One region of the Lysinibacillus sp. NPDC093190 genome, then DNA from elsewhere that is predicted to be linked to it. Evidence: riboswitches for the same ligand, from Rfam matches in the RefSeq annotation. Region 1 holds a riboswitch; each other region holds the start of a gene.
The links. Region 1 has a riboswitch for thiamine pyrophosphate ahead of thiT (energy-coupled thiamine transporter ThiT). Riboswitches for the same ligand answer to the same signal wherever they lie in the genome.
Positions count from the first base shown of each region.

Region 2: another riboswitch for thiamine pyrophosphate. It lies ahead of thiC (phosphomethylpyrimidine synthase ThiC); the one in region 1 lies ahead of thiT (energy-coupled thiamine transporter ThiT).
Region 3: another riboswitch for thiamine pyrophosphate. It lies ahead of thiW (energy coupling factor transporter S component ThiW); the one in region 1 lies ahead of thiT (energy-coupled thiamine transporter ThiT).
Region 4: another riboswitch for thiamine pyrophosphate. It lies ahead of ACQKOF_RS04815 (ABC transporter substrate-binding protein); the one in region 1 lies ahead of thiT (energy-coupled thiamine transporter ThiT).

Region 1 covers NZ_JBNNVG010000010.1:86,895-90,467, reverse strand. Annotated here, with positions in the region: gene thiT (energy-coupled thiamine transporter ThiT) at 434-994, opposite strand; TPP riboswitch at 1,123-1,231, opposite strand; gene ACQKOF_RS10360 (DUF4870 domain-containing protein) at 1,356-1,691, shown strand; gene ACQKOF_RS10355 (SbcC/MukB-like Walker B domain-containing protein) at 1,897-3,573, opposite strand, start outside.
Region 2 covers NZ_JBNNVG010000015.1:103,460-107,032, forward strand. Annotated here, with positions in the region: gene ACQKOF_RS13445 (AEC family transporter) at 165-1,094, shown strand; TPP riboswitch at 1,576-1,690, shown strand; gene thiC (phosphomethylpyrimidine synthase ThiC) at 1,824-3,573, shown strand, end outside.
Region 3 covers NZ_JBNNVG010000001.1:9,770-13,342, reverse strand. Annotated here, with positions in the region: gene ACQKOF_RS00080 (MFS transporter) at 1-286, shown strand, start outside; TPP riboswitch at 354-461, shown strand; gene thiW (energy coupling factor transporter S component ThiW) at 904-1,404, shown strand; gene ACQKOF_RS00070 (EVE domain-containing protein) at 1,463-1,942, opposite strand; gene ACQKOF_RS00065 (hypothetical protein) at 1,957-2,280, opposite strand; gene ACQKOF_RS00060 (MarR family winged helix-turn-helix transcriptional regulator) at 2,506-2,928, opposite strand; gene ACQKOF_RS00055 (hypothetical protein) at 3,237-3,440, opposite strand.
Region 4 covers NZ_JBNNVG010000004.1:29,798-33,370, reverse strand. Annotated here, with positions in the region: gene ACQKOF_RS04825 (ABC transporter permease) at 1-464, opposite strand, end outside; gene ACQKOF_RS04820 (thiamine-binding protein) at 464-754, opposite strand; gene ACQKOF_RS04815 (ABC transporter substrate-binding protein) at 756-1,751, opposite strand; TPP riboswitch at 1,921-2,030, opposite strand; gene parC (DNA topoisomerase IV subunit A) at 2,763-3,573, opposite strand, start outside.

The sequences.
Region 1 (3,573 bases):
AAAAACGCTAAACGCTTTAAATATTATATGTCATCATAAATTGTAAAGTGCTGAAAAACAGGTTCATCACCAAAAGTTGAGGATGACATTTATTTAAAACGTATGCCATTCATAGGTTGATTGGAGTGGAGGCTGGGCGACTCCACAGGGATCAGCGATAGAGGAACGAAGGCTAATACCATCACATCCTGTGATAACGCCTTCGTGACCAACATCCTGTTGGCCCGAGACCCTGCAGCGAAGCGGATGTTTTCTGTGCGAAAGCGAAGCGTCAGCAACAAATGTTTTATCTGTGCGAAAGCGAAGCGTCAGCAACAAAGCCCCAGCCAGAACAGAAATCAACCTCATGCTATGGTGATGAGCTAAGAAAAATGACCCATCTTTCAATTTACTAAAAATAAAAAACCCTCCACTTATGTGAAGGGCATAATAATTATGATTTTCGTTGCATTAATTGAGGTGCTGCCGTAAATAACAACACACCGACAATTGCTGTTAAAATCGTTGCTGGTAGCATATATGTTCCGTTATAGATAATTGAATAAATCCATGCATTTTGATCGCCAGCATACTCTGCGAAAAATACAGCGCCTGCAATGGTATGTGCTGCATAACGTAAAAAGCCCGCTAATACAGTTCCTACAATAATATAAAGCGCCATTTTCTTTTTGTTTAACTCTTTAGCAGCCTCAAGCACTGGTCCACGCACAACGGCCGCTAAGCCAACTACTGTAAAGGCAACACCATAATCAAGTGTTCCTTGAAGCCAATGTATAATATAGGCACCAAACATTGTTTGCATAACACCAATGAGTAAACCTGTTGTCATACCTGGAATAAGGCCCCAGCGGAATGCTATTAAAATTATTGGCACCATCACTAGACTAACAGAGCCACCTTGTGCCCATACTTTAAAGGAAACCTGATCTAGCACAAGGCCAATCGCTGCGAATATCGCAATCTCCACAAGCATTAAAAGTTTTTTATTGTCCATAATTATTCTCTCCTTTGTTCCGATGTAGGATACAAGAGCAGGAATAGAAAACTGTTGGCAAATATGTCACTATCAGGCATCAATAAAAATAAAAACGATGCCAGGACAGAGCCTCACATCGTAAAAGTGTCGGTTTCTATCCACAATCCCTACGCAAGTGTTAACTTACAGGTTCGAAGAGTCAAGGCATTACGTGCCCAGTCTCAGCTGACATCATCAGCTCCCCTTGTGGTCGTTACATCTTAATTTATTTGAACAACCTCATTGTACGCAAACACCGTTACGATTACAACCTCTTCCACATTATTTTTTGAAACTTTACTGTTTTTCATGCGTAAATATTAAAAAAGGAGGTACAACTATGGAGAACCAAAAAATTTTATCTGCCTTTAGTTATCTCAGTATTTTATTCGCACCTTTTATTGTGCCATTAGTCGTTTACTTTGTTGCAAAAGATAGCGACGTAAAGAGTCACTCTATTCGAGCACTAATATCACATTTAATCCCAGTCGCATTCGGAATTATATTATTTGCAGTCTTTATTTTCTCAACTTTATCATTCAGCACCAATTTTGACTTAAATTCGGATAGTAATACTTTTCTTATCATTTGGTTTGCTTCATTCGCAATTTACATTCTCATTTCATTAGGAGTCGTTATTTGGAATATTATTCAAGCTGTTCGCGTGATCCGATAATTTTCAGTTTCACCTTGAACAGATAGTACTTAAGGAGCTGTTATTTTGTGAAAGTATCTAAAGTTGTTAAAACCGCAGTAAAATTAGCACCTATCGTTATCCCGATTGTCAAAAAAGTAATCGCTGCAAAAAAAGGAACAAATCCTAACGTAACTAAAAAATAACAAAAAAGCGTATTTCCATATAACGGAGATACGCCTCCTTGTTATTTCACTTCAAAATATGTTTGACTATGACCGTTCATTGTTTTTTCAACATGCAACACTGCAGGCATTGTAGCTTTTAACTCTGCAACGTGTGAAATGACTCCAATCATGCGTCCGGAATCTTGTAAATCAATAAGTGTATCAATCGCCTTATTTAACGCTTCCTCATCGAGAGAACCGAAGCCCTCATCAATAAACATCGTTTCAATGCGGATATTACCTTGAAAGCTTTGAATGACATCTGCCATACCAAGGGCAAGACTTAAAGACGCATTAAACTTTTCTCCCCCTGATAATGTTTTCACATCACGTAATTGATCCGTATAGGCATCATACACATCTAGTCCTAGCCCACTTTGCTTGGCATGCTTTTCCAATCGATCTGAACGTCGGAGCTCAAATTGACCGTTGGATAAATGATAGAGTCGGACATTCGCTGCCTCTGTAATTTTATCTAAATAATTGATTTGAATATAACGCTCAAAGGACAGCTTTTTCGCATTCTGTCCATTCAACATTGCATACAGTTCCTTCACCCGTCCCGCCTCTTTTTCAAGTAAGCGAATCTCCTGTTCGGTCTCCTCAACTTTTTCGATAAACTCTCCGCAAGCTTTCGCAAATCCTTCAATCTGTTGCAATACTTTAAAGGCTTCCTCATATGTTACACGAAGCGTTTCTAACTTTTCTTCCATTGCCGTTAAATCTTGCTTCTCTTGTCCTTTAAGATGCTTCGTTCCTTCAGCAATTTGTACTTGTAATGTGTGGATTTGCAATGCATAATCACTGCAAGCCTTCCGTAAAGATTCTCTTTGCAACACGCTACGCTTCCCATTAGCAAATTCTTCATAGCTCTCAAAGCCTGCTTCCATCATACTTACAGAAAATTGCTCGCGCTTTTCATCCATTTTCAGCTTTAATTCCTCAAAAGCCCGTTTCGCTATTTCTACGGTCATTCTAGCATTATTCGCTACTTCCTTGGCAGTTTGCAAACTTTGTTGACTACTATTCCACGCTGTTTGTAATGCAACCTTTTGTGAACCTATATCAGCAATCGCCTGCTTCAATGCTTGTAGCGTCGTAAGATTTTCTGGAATATGCTTTTGCTGCTCTTCCACAATTGCTTGTTGCTTAGTCAATTCCTTCGTCTTTTCAGCTAAATATTGCTCTAGTTTTATGTGCTTTTCTTGCAGTTGCTCTAGTCGTACACGATGATCCTTTTGTTTTATGCGTACATCAGATAATTGAGTGCTCACTACTTTTAAGGTTGTAATTTGTTGTTCTATATTTTGTAAGGAAGCTTCAATTTGTGCTTGATTCGATGGATCAATTTCATTCGTCTCTAACTGTTCTAGCGCCTCTTGTAGAAGATGCTTTGTAGAATTCAATAAAGCTTCTTTCTCTAAAAACTTGCGCTCATCAGTAGTAGCCTTTCCTCGTAAAGCCTCTACTTGTGCTAATTCAATCATTTCTAATTGCTCAGCATGCGTTTCGAGATGTGTTGTACTACCGCACACTGGGCAAGGCTCTCCGTCCTTAAGCTGCTGTGCTAAAATACTTGCCTGACTCGCATTCCATTGCTGCTCCAGCGTTTGAAGAGCCTGCTTACTTTCTTGATAACGGACATTAGTAATGGCTACATCCTGCTCCGCAGTTGCAACTGCTCTCGTGTATTTTTC
Region 2 (3,573 bases), on a different contig from region 1:
CTTCTTCCAGAGAAAGACTGCTTCAATATGAGGCGGTCTTTTTGTTCATTTATGATAAAAGGCGTTGGGCTAAAAGTGCTTCGTAAAGGGCTATGAGTTAATGGTGAAGTACATTGACCAAGTATAAAAACAGCCCTACTATAGGAGAGGAAAGGGGACACGCTATGATGTATCTCGGTATGATTTTTTTTAAAATTGTAGCTCCAATTTTAGTGCTTCTAGTACTTGGCGCAGTTTTACAAAAGAAATTTCGCTTTAATTTAAAGGCGTTATCTCAACTTATTACATATTGCTTCATGCCAGCGGCTGTTTTTGTGAATATATATGAAACGAGTATAGAGCTGACTGTACTTGGAGAAGTTGCGTTATTTATTTTACTCTTTATCGGAAGCCAAATGGTGCTTAGTCACTTTCTAGCAAAGGGACTCGGCTTAGTAAAAACAGAGGCGGCGGTGTTTAAAAATAGTGTTGTCCTAATTAATTCGGGTAACTACGGTATTCCGGTTGCACAAATGATTTTCGTGACCCAGCCGATTGGAGTAGCAATTCAGGTCATTCTCGTCATATTTCAAAATATGACGACCTATACTTACGGCTTGTACAATTTAATTTCTTCAACAAAATCGGGCATGTCTATTGTGAAAGACTTCCTCAAAATGCCTATTATTCATGCACTTATTATTGGTGTAGCAATGAACTATTTTAATATCGCTATTCCGCAGTTTGTAAGAATTCCAATAGACCATGTGGCAGATGGCTTCATCGCTGTAGCATTAATAACTTTAGGGGCACAACTATCACAGCTTGAAATCAAATCCATGTTCAATAAAATGGTATTCATTAGCTGTTTTACACGACTAGTCATAGGGCCAGCCGTAGCATTGCTGATCATTTATGCGCTTGGCCTTGACGGTGTCGTGGCACAATCACTTTTTATAGCTAGTTCGTTTCCAACATCGCGAAATAGTTCTAGTCTGGCATTAGAATATGACGTAGAATCGGCAACTGCTGCACAAACAGTATTATTTTCAACGATTGTGAGCTGTATTACAGTGACGATCGTGATTTACGTAGCGGAACTGTTGTTTACCTAACAGCTGGATGTTATTCGGAATAAGATAGAGTGACAGCCCATCTGGAGTAAGCGGTTTTTCTTCTGATTTTTAAAAATAGGCTAATCACCAAAAGTTAGGGATTATACTTTTTAAAACGTATGCCATGTAAATAAGTTGATTGGAGTGGAGGCTGGGCGACTCCTTGGGGATTAGCGCCACAGATGAGACCCTGGAGCGAGCAAGTAGGGGAACAAAGGCTAAGGGCATCACGTCCTGTGATAACGCCTTCGTGACCAACATCATGTTGGCCCAAGCGGCTCATCGGGCGCCCCCAGGAAGCTTTGCTCTGTGCGAAAGCGAAGCGACAGCAACAAATGTTTTATCTGTGCGAAAGCGAAGCGACAGCAACAAAGCGCCCAGCCGGAACGGAAATCAACCACACGTATGATGATGACACAAAAATATTCAAATGAAGCTTCCATCTCTTAGCAATATCTGCTACACTAGCATCAAACTTAATAGCATTAACTAGGGGAGTCTGATGAGTCAGGCTGAGAGGGAAACGCATAGAGGTTTCTTGACCCTTTGGACCTGATCTGGCTCATACCAGCGTGGGAAAGTTAACCATTATTGCACTCTACGTTATTTGCAATAACTTTACCTTTACATTCTTAGCCGGATCCAAATTTTTTTGGATTCGGCTTTTTGTTTTTGTGGGGTGAGCTAGATTCGGTCCTTGGATAAAAGTAAAAGGGAGCGAAGTAGTTTATGACAACAGTTAGCGACAAGAATATTACGATTATGTCAAGTTTTGAAGGAAGTAAAAAAGTTTACGTAGAAGGTTCTAGACCAGATATTTTAGTGCCAATGCGTGAAATTGCTCTAAGTCCTACGACAGGAAGCTTTGGTGAAGAGGAAAATGCACCAGTACGTGTTTATGATACGAGCGGCCCGTACACTGATCCTGCACATAAGGTGGATATTACAAAAGGATTGCCAGCTTTATGTAGTGCATGGATCAAAGAACGAGGTGACGTTGAAGAATACGAAGGTCGTACTATCAAGCCAGAAGATAATGGTTTCCGCAAAGCTGATGATCCACGAATGAATGAAAATGTTTTTCCGGATTTATCTAGGAAGCCTTTGCGTGCGAAGAAAGGTAAAAATGTAACACAGCTTCACTATGCACGAAAGGGAATTATTACTCCAGAAATGGAATTTGTAGCGATTCGCGAAAATATGGACCCAGAATTTGTGCGCTCAGAGATCGCGGCAGGACGTGCTATTTTGCCAGCTAATATTAATCACCCTGAGGCAGAGCCGATGATTATTGGACGTAACTTCCACGTAAAAATTAACGCCAATATTGGAAATTCAGCGGTGTCATCCTCTATTGCAGAAGAGGTAGAAAAAATGACATGGGCTACACGCTGGGGTGCTGATAACATTATGGATTTATCTACCGGTAAACATATTCATACGACACGTGAATGGATTATCCGTAATGCCGCGGTGCCGGTAGGAACGGTGCCAATTTATCAAGCGCTAGAAAAAGTAAATGGTGTGGCAGAGAATTTAACGTGGGAGGTGTATCGTGATACGTTAATCGAACAGGCTGAACAAGGTGTCGATTACTTCACGATTCATGCAGGGGTATTGCTACGCTATGTGCCATTAACGGCCAATCGTGTAACAGGCATAGTGTCTCGAGGAGGCTCGATTATGGCACAGTGGTGTTTATATCACCATCAAGAAAGCTTCTTATATACTCATTTTGAAGAAATCTGCGAAATTATGAAAACCTATGATGTTGCCTTCTCTTTAGGTGATGGTTTACGTCCTGGTTCTATTGCAGATGCAAATGATGAGGCTCAGTTTGCGGAGCTAGAAACGTTAGGGGAATTAACGCAAATCGCCTGGAAGCATGATGTCCAGGTGATGGTAGAAGGACCAGGGCATGTACCAATGCATCTTATTAAAGAAAATATGGATAAGCAGTTAGAGGTGTGTAAGGAAGCTCCTTTTTATACTTTAGGGCCACTGACAACAGATATCGCGCCTGGCTATGACCATATTACATCGGCCATTGGTGCTGCGATGATTGGTTGGTATGGTACGGCAATGCTATGTTATGTAACGCCTAAAGAGCATCTCGGCTTACCAAATCGTGAGGATGTTCGTGTAGGGGTTATTACGTATAAAATTGCTGCACACGCGGCAGATTTAGCGAAAGGACATTCGGGAGCACAGCAGCGTGACGATGCACTATCTAAGGCACGCTTTGAATTCCGCTGGCGCGATCAATTCAACCTATCGCTTGATCCAGAGCGTGCAGTCGAATATCATGATGAAACGTTGCCTGCAGAAGGGGCAAAAACTGCGCACTTCTGTTCAATGTGTGGACCTAAGTTTTGTAGTATGAGAATCTCACAGGATATTCGTAATTATGCAAAAGATAGTGACTTAAATACGACTGAAGCAATCCACAAAGGTATGCAGGAGAAAGCCGAGGAATTTA
Region 3 (3,573 bases), on a different contig from region 1:
AATTGTAGCGACAATCTTCTCTACAGCTACGACATTGATTCGCCCAGCTGTCAACACATTGATTTCAAAGCTTGCTGAGAATGAACAGGGCTATGCAGCTGGTCTGAACAATGCGTATATGAGTCTTGGTAATATGATTGGTCCAGCTCTAGCAGGTATATTATTCGATTGGAATATGAACAGTCCTTATATATTCGGGTCTATTATTTTAATGGCTTGTTTCTTCCTTGCCCTTATTTGGACAATGAAAAAAGCACCACACCTTATGCATCCTGATACAAAATAGTCTGAAAAGTTATTGACTATTTTTAGTAGTATGCTACATTAATATGTGAAAAACTAAAAATTCTATTAATTACCACTAGGGGAGTCTTTAAAAGGCTGAGACGTATATTATCATATACGGACCCTTTGAACCTGATCTAGTTCACACTAGCGGAGGGAAGTGCCGACACTTGCTTTTTACTATGTAGATACAAGGCCGCTTCCTATTGTTTTTTAGGAAGCGGCTTTTTTACGCTTTAGCGGCCGTTCTCACTGGCTTAGCGACGGTATTCTCCTATTTAGTGGCGCTTCTCATTGGCTTAGCGGCGGAACTCTTCTGTTTAGCGGCGCTTCTCATAGCTTTAGCGGCGGTATTCCCCACTTTAGCGGTGCTTCTCATTGGCTTAGCGGCGGAACTCTCCTGTTTAGCGGCGCTTCTCATTGGCTTAGCGGCGGAACTCTCCTGTTTAGCGGCGCTTCTCATTGGCTTAGCGGCGGAACTCTCCTGTTTAGCGGCGCTTCTCATAGCTTTAGCGGCGGTATTCCCCACTTTAGCGGCGCTTCTCATTGGCTTAGCAGCAGAACTCCCAACTTTAGCGGCGCTAACTATAAAATTCACATTTCAAAGGAGTGGAAATTATGTCAATTCGAAAATTAACAATCATGGCCTTATTAGTAGCAATTGCAGTAGCAGGTTCTACCTTCGTTTCAATACCAACGGGGATTGCGCGTGCCTACCCTGTCCAGCATGCCATTAATGTTATCGGTGCTATCATTCTTGGTCCAGTGCCTACTGTTATGGTCGCCTTTGTCACAGCCATTATTCGTATTTTAACAGGCACAGGCTCATTACTAGCTATACCTGGCAGTGTTATTGGCGCTCTATGTGCAGCTCTTGCCTATAAATACAGCGGTAAGCAATGGCTTGCAGGAGTCGGTGAAATGTTTGGGACAGGTATCATTGCCTCACTTTTAGCAGTACCTTACGCACATTTATTAATGGGGACATCCGTTGCTGCTTTATTTTTCATGCCAGCCTTTTTAACCTCAAGTACTATTGGTGCTGTCTTAGGTATTGTCGTTGCTAGGTATTTGCGTAAGACAGTATTTGTAACTAACCTAAACACTCTGCTTAAATAATAGTTAAAAACGTTACTTTCTTCGAATGATGAAAGTAACGTTTTTTGGCCAACCAAATTCACCCATACTTCAATGGTAATCCCATTTCATGAGCAATTAATAAAAAATCCTTTTTGCTTATTTCAAAATGACCAAATCTAAATTTATAGCCATATTTCGATTTGTCTTCTACAAATTCTAAGTAATCTAAAATCCTTTTTATTGGCACAGCTTTTGCATCTTTATAAAAGTCTATATCTCTTCTAAAAGGAATAAAATTTTCTGACATTTGGAACTCGTATATTCGCTCGTCCTTTATTCTTCCTATTGCGGTAAATGCTCTCACAGGCTCATTACTATCTAGACTTGTTTTAGGAGAATAATAAATAATCCAATCTCCTTTTGCCATTCGTTTCAAAGGACTTTCTTTACCATGACATAACTGACCGAATCCTCCCTCAACCCCTTTTTGCACATGATTAAGAGATACCACGCCAATCCAATATTTCGTGTCCCTTTCAGGCGTAAGAAGAGGATTTTTCTTAGGATATAATGACATAGTTTCTGTCCCCTTTATTTTGGAATCATTGCTAACGATTTTATTTTTTCGTTTTCTAGAATTAACCTTTCCTCTAAAATTACTGGCTTTGGCAAACCATCCCAAGAAGTTGAAACTGTAGCAATACACTCTGTATCATCACCTTCAATATTGTGGACAGTTAATTTAAAGCCTTTCGGCATAGGCGACATGTAAAAGTTTTGTATTTCTTTTTTTCCTGTAAATATTTCACCTTTAAAATTTTTTAATTCACCATGATCCGCATACATGTCAGATAAATCCTGACCCTCTATTTGCACTCTTTTCAAGTACTCCTTCATAACCTCTACTGCTTTCATATGTCATCACTCTTTCTTTTTTATTGATATGGTTAGCAATTATGTCTCGGCATAATTGCATCCTGATTCAGCTTTATGCTTAGGCCTGCGTGATGCAGGTCAGTTAGCCGTTATCGCATGGATGCAATGATTTTAGGCTAACTTCCTTTAAGAACTCTTTTCCGAATCCGTGACATCCGCCGGAAGTTTAACTTCTTTCAGCAGATTGCTGAAAGGAGTTAAATCCTATCCACGATTTTCATATACTTTTTTCAATATGCTTTTCAACAGTTCTTTTTCTTCCAACGAAAGTACGTTTAACACTTCATTCTCAGAAATCGAAAGGGTCTTCGATAACTCTTCTGCCAAATTCCTCCCCTGTTCCGTAAGACATATTAAATTCTCTCTTCTATTTTCTGGATTTTTCTCCCTATAAACATAATTTCTTTCTTCTAAACCATCGATAAAAAAGCGGACACTATTTTTATCTAACTTTAAAATCTGCCCTATTTGAATTTGACTAAGTTTTTTTTCTTTTACAGCAATCATGATCCCAACTTCTCTAGATTTCATTTGATATTTTTCACTAATATATTTCTCGAGATTTCCCTCTAAAGCCTCACCTAATTTAAAACTTAGAAAACCAAAAGAATTCATTATATTGGTCATTTTTGAACCTCCAAATCATTAGTAATTTAAAATTATAGTAATATTTCATTACTATCATCAATTATTACATTTGTATACATTATTTACAAGATGAATTCACTAAATTCTCTAATTCCACAAAAGTAGCATTCTAAAATTGATACTCACCAGTTAAAGCGTATTTATGCTGATTAAAGTCAATTTTGTGTATGCATCCTCTTTTGCTCTTTCGAAGGTGCATGTCGATAAAAAATTAAAAGTTGGGTGATAAATCGCTAAAGTTTATCGATAAAATTTAAATGTTGGGCGATAATCCCTGAAGGCATATGTCAAATGACAAAAAAACGATGGCAATTGCTATAAAGTGATGCAACATCTTTTTTTTGTCGTTTTTTCATGCCCTTTAATAGCTGGGGAACATTTGTGTCCTCTGCCTGTATTGGTTTTTCCTCTACACGCTGTACTTTTTTCTTCGGACTTGTTAGGAAGCCCCAAACAAAACATAAAATGGAAATATTATGATTATAAACCATGATTTCTTAATAATACCTTGTTATACCAAATATTGTATGATAGAATTATATATATCCATATTATATAAATATTGGAAATGAATTTACAAAAGGAGGGTAGTATGTAATATTAGCAATTATTCTATTACACTAT
Region 4 (3,573 bases), on a different contig from region 1:
ATCATCTCAAAATAATGCTTCAGCTCAGGTGAGGTTTGACGGAAGCCATCCATTGCCGAAATAACGATGGGGAAAAAGCACACAAGACAAATAATAATGAGCTTTGGCATTAAGCCAAAGCCAAACCAAATGATTAATAGCGGTGCTAGGACGAGCACAGGAACATTCTGCGACATGATGAGAATAGGATAAAATAGCTCCCGCACAAACGTAAAACGATGTAATAGCACGGCAACCGTTAGTCCACATAATATCCCGATGGCTAGACCAAGAAGTGCTAATTGAACAGTCGCTAAAGCATGCGGTACAAACGTCTCATACGATTGCAAGCCTTCTTTTAAAATGGCACTTGGTGCGGGCAATAGCCAATGTGGCACGTCTGCAAAACGGACAATTAGTTCCCATATGAATAAGAGGAAGGCGATAAAAATTATCGTCCTTCCCTGTTTGAAAGCCTGCCTCATCACTGGTATTTCTCCGTTAGTGTATCCATTGTAATACCGGATGGCTGATATAAAATTTTCACTTGTGTAATGACATTAATAGCGCCAAGCTCAATCATCTTATCATTCATTTTTCCAATGATTTGTAGTAAAGTCGATAGCTCACCCTCCATTGTCGTTTCTAATGGATGAACTTCATATTTCACCCCAGATGCGTCGATAACCGCAATCGCTGCATCGACAAATGGGATCACATCTTCATATTTTTCAGTTTTCGGGATAATTTGTACACTTATTAATGAGTTTGCCATACTATTTTGTCTCCTTTTTCGGTAAAAAGTCGTTTGTAAATGCTTGTTTTGCGTTAAATTCGCCCTCTAAAACTTTGTTGCTGGCCATCCATTTCGCATAGTTTTCCCAGATAGCTAGCTTTTGCTCGCCCCATTGTGCAGCGTCGTCTTGATATTTATCTGCTAGCCACTCCTGACTTTTATGCACAAGGTTTTTATCTAAATCAGGTACCGCTTCTAGTAAAATATCAGCTGCCTCATTTGGATGTTTTATCGCATATTCATAACCCTTTGCTGTAGCAGCGACAAATGCTTTTACCGTCTCTGGGTCATTCTTAATCATTTTTTCATTTGTAGCAAGTACAGGTGTGTAATAATCTAACTGATCACTATAATCTGTTAAATATAACATGTTCAATTTTTCACCACGTTGTTCTGCTTCGATACCTGTCCATGCATAATAAATCCACGCAAAATCAATATCTTTTTTCATCATTGTGAAGAAATCTATATCGCCTGCATTGACTATATCTAACTTATCAATATCCGCATTTTCTGTTTGCATAAGTGATTGCAGTACAGCCTTTTCAAGTGGTGCACCCCAGCCACCGTATGTTTTACCTTCAAAATCCTTTGGTGACGAAATGCCTTTTGACGCAATGGATGCGAAGCCAGAAGTATTATGTTGAATAATCGCTGCAATCGATACTAAAGGTACATCCTGAACGCGTGCCTGTGTAATGCCTTCCTGATAGCTTACTCCAAACTGAGCCTTGCCAGACGCCACAAGTTGATCTGCGCCCGTTTCGCCAGGTAATAAAATATCAACATCTAAGCCCTGTTCCTTAAAGTAGCCAAGTTTTTTCGCTACATATAAGCCTGTATGATTTGTGTTCGGTGTCCAATCAAGAACGACCGATACTTTTGTTAATCCTTTTGCATCCTTTTTAGCCTCTTTTTCGCTACAGCCCACTAATGTTAAAAGCGCAGCCATCAAGATCAATAACCATTTTTTCATGCCGAATCCTCCAAGTAAGTAGTGTGAAAGTGTTCATGAATGAATGTGTTTACCAGAAGATAGCGTATTCACGGTTTGTTTACACCAAAGTCTGTGCATGCAATAAAAGTCTGCAAAAAAACGCCTAGGATTCCTCCCAGACGTTTTGTAATCAGTATCAAAAATTTTTATTTTTTGAATAGATGTTCCCTACGCTGGTACGAGCCAAATCAGGTTCAAAGGGTCAGCGTCTATCGGACACAATCTCAGCTGGCAACACCAGCCCCCCTACATTCTTTCCATATGAACTTTTCGTGATTATTATACCCATATCTCTTCGTAAATGACAAGGCTCTGTTTACCGAAAGCACTGCAAATAATAATTTTAAAGTCCATCCCTACTTAGAATTCCATTTGTTGGAACTTGTTTTTTTCTATATGTTTTAGTGTTTTTGCTTCTTCAAATAGCGTATTTTTTCTTTTTATTGCCATGTTTATTGGAACAATTGGTGAGCTGATGTTTGTTCCTATTAAGCAGGCAATGATAGGAGAACTTGCCCCATCTAACGCTCGTAGCACTTATATGGCTGACTACCTACGGAGCAATGATTGTATCTTCGTTATTGATCATCATTGGAGAGTGGATTCGCCCCATATATATGAGCGGATTACTCCTTATTCTAGGAATAACTGGTGCATTTTTGTACTACGTAATTACAAAAACGCTATACGCTAAAGTTAGTGAAAGGACTGAAGAAAAAGTACCTGTTTCATATTAAAGGATTGTTTTGCACTTATGAAAGAAAACAAAAGAATCTAACTAGAAAACGATTTTATTGTTATTTTTTAAGTTTGGTAAAGTATTTTTTTAATAAAAATAAAACCTCTCCCATAAATGTTCGAAGTTTTAATAATAAATAACTTTATTGCATTCATCCCTTCTTTAGATTGTATAGGTTAGACAAAACACAAAGCATATTGGTTTCAATTAACCTAAAAAGCCCAGCTCTCAAGGAGCATGGGCTAGTAATGTTATTTCTCTTCTTTTTTGACCGCGAAGACATGTGAAATGGTACCGTCTGAAGCTATATCCACTTTAAAGGAGCCATTTGAATGGCGATCTGCTCGAGTTAATGCTTGTACATCAAGGATCTCTTGCACGCCTTTTTCCGTTTCGATTGTTAGCTGTTCCTCATCAGTTACCTTGACTACAGCCACGATACGATGTGGGTTCGCTTTTAATTCTGTTAACACTTTTAAGCCGCGTTTTGCACGACTAGTCATCTCTACCTCGGCTACATTCATTTTCTTCACAGCACCGCGATGCGTCACAATCGCAACATATGCCGTGTCATTTAGCGGTAAAACATTGACGCCGACTAATGCTTCTCCGTCTTTCAGCGTAATCCCTTTGACGCCGCCTGTTTTTACACCCGTTACTGGTAATTCCTCCATTGGGAAACGAATAGCATAAGCCGTATCTGTCGTTAACATTAGTTCTGCCTCGTCCGTCACGATATCTGCAAAAATCATTTCATCGCCTGATTTGACATTCATCGTTTTGATTGGTTTCGAATAGCGTGTAACGGCATAATCTGCTAAAAGTGAGCGTTTAATTTGTCCATCTTTCGTAGCCGTTAAAATATACGTATTGGCCTGTTCGAATGTTTCAAAACCGTATACAGCAATAATAGATTCATCTTCCCCGGTTGGCACAATACTTGAAATATGCTGACCAAGATCCTTCCAACGAATATCAGGTAGTTCATGGACAGGCTGATAAATATAATTGCCTCGATTTGTGAACAGTAATAGATGATGCTGCGTATTTAAGTTCGCTTCA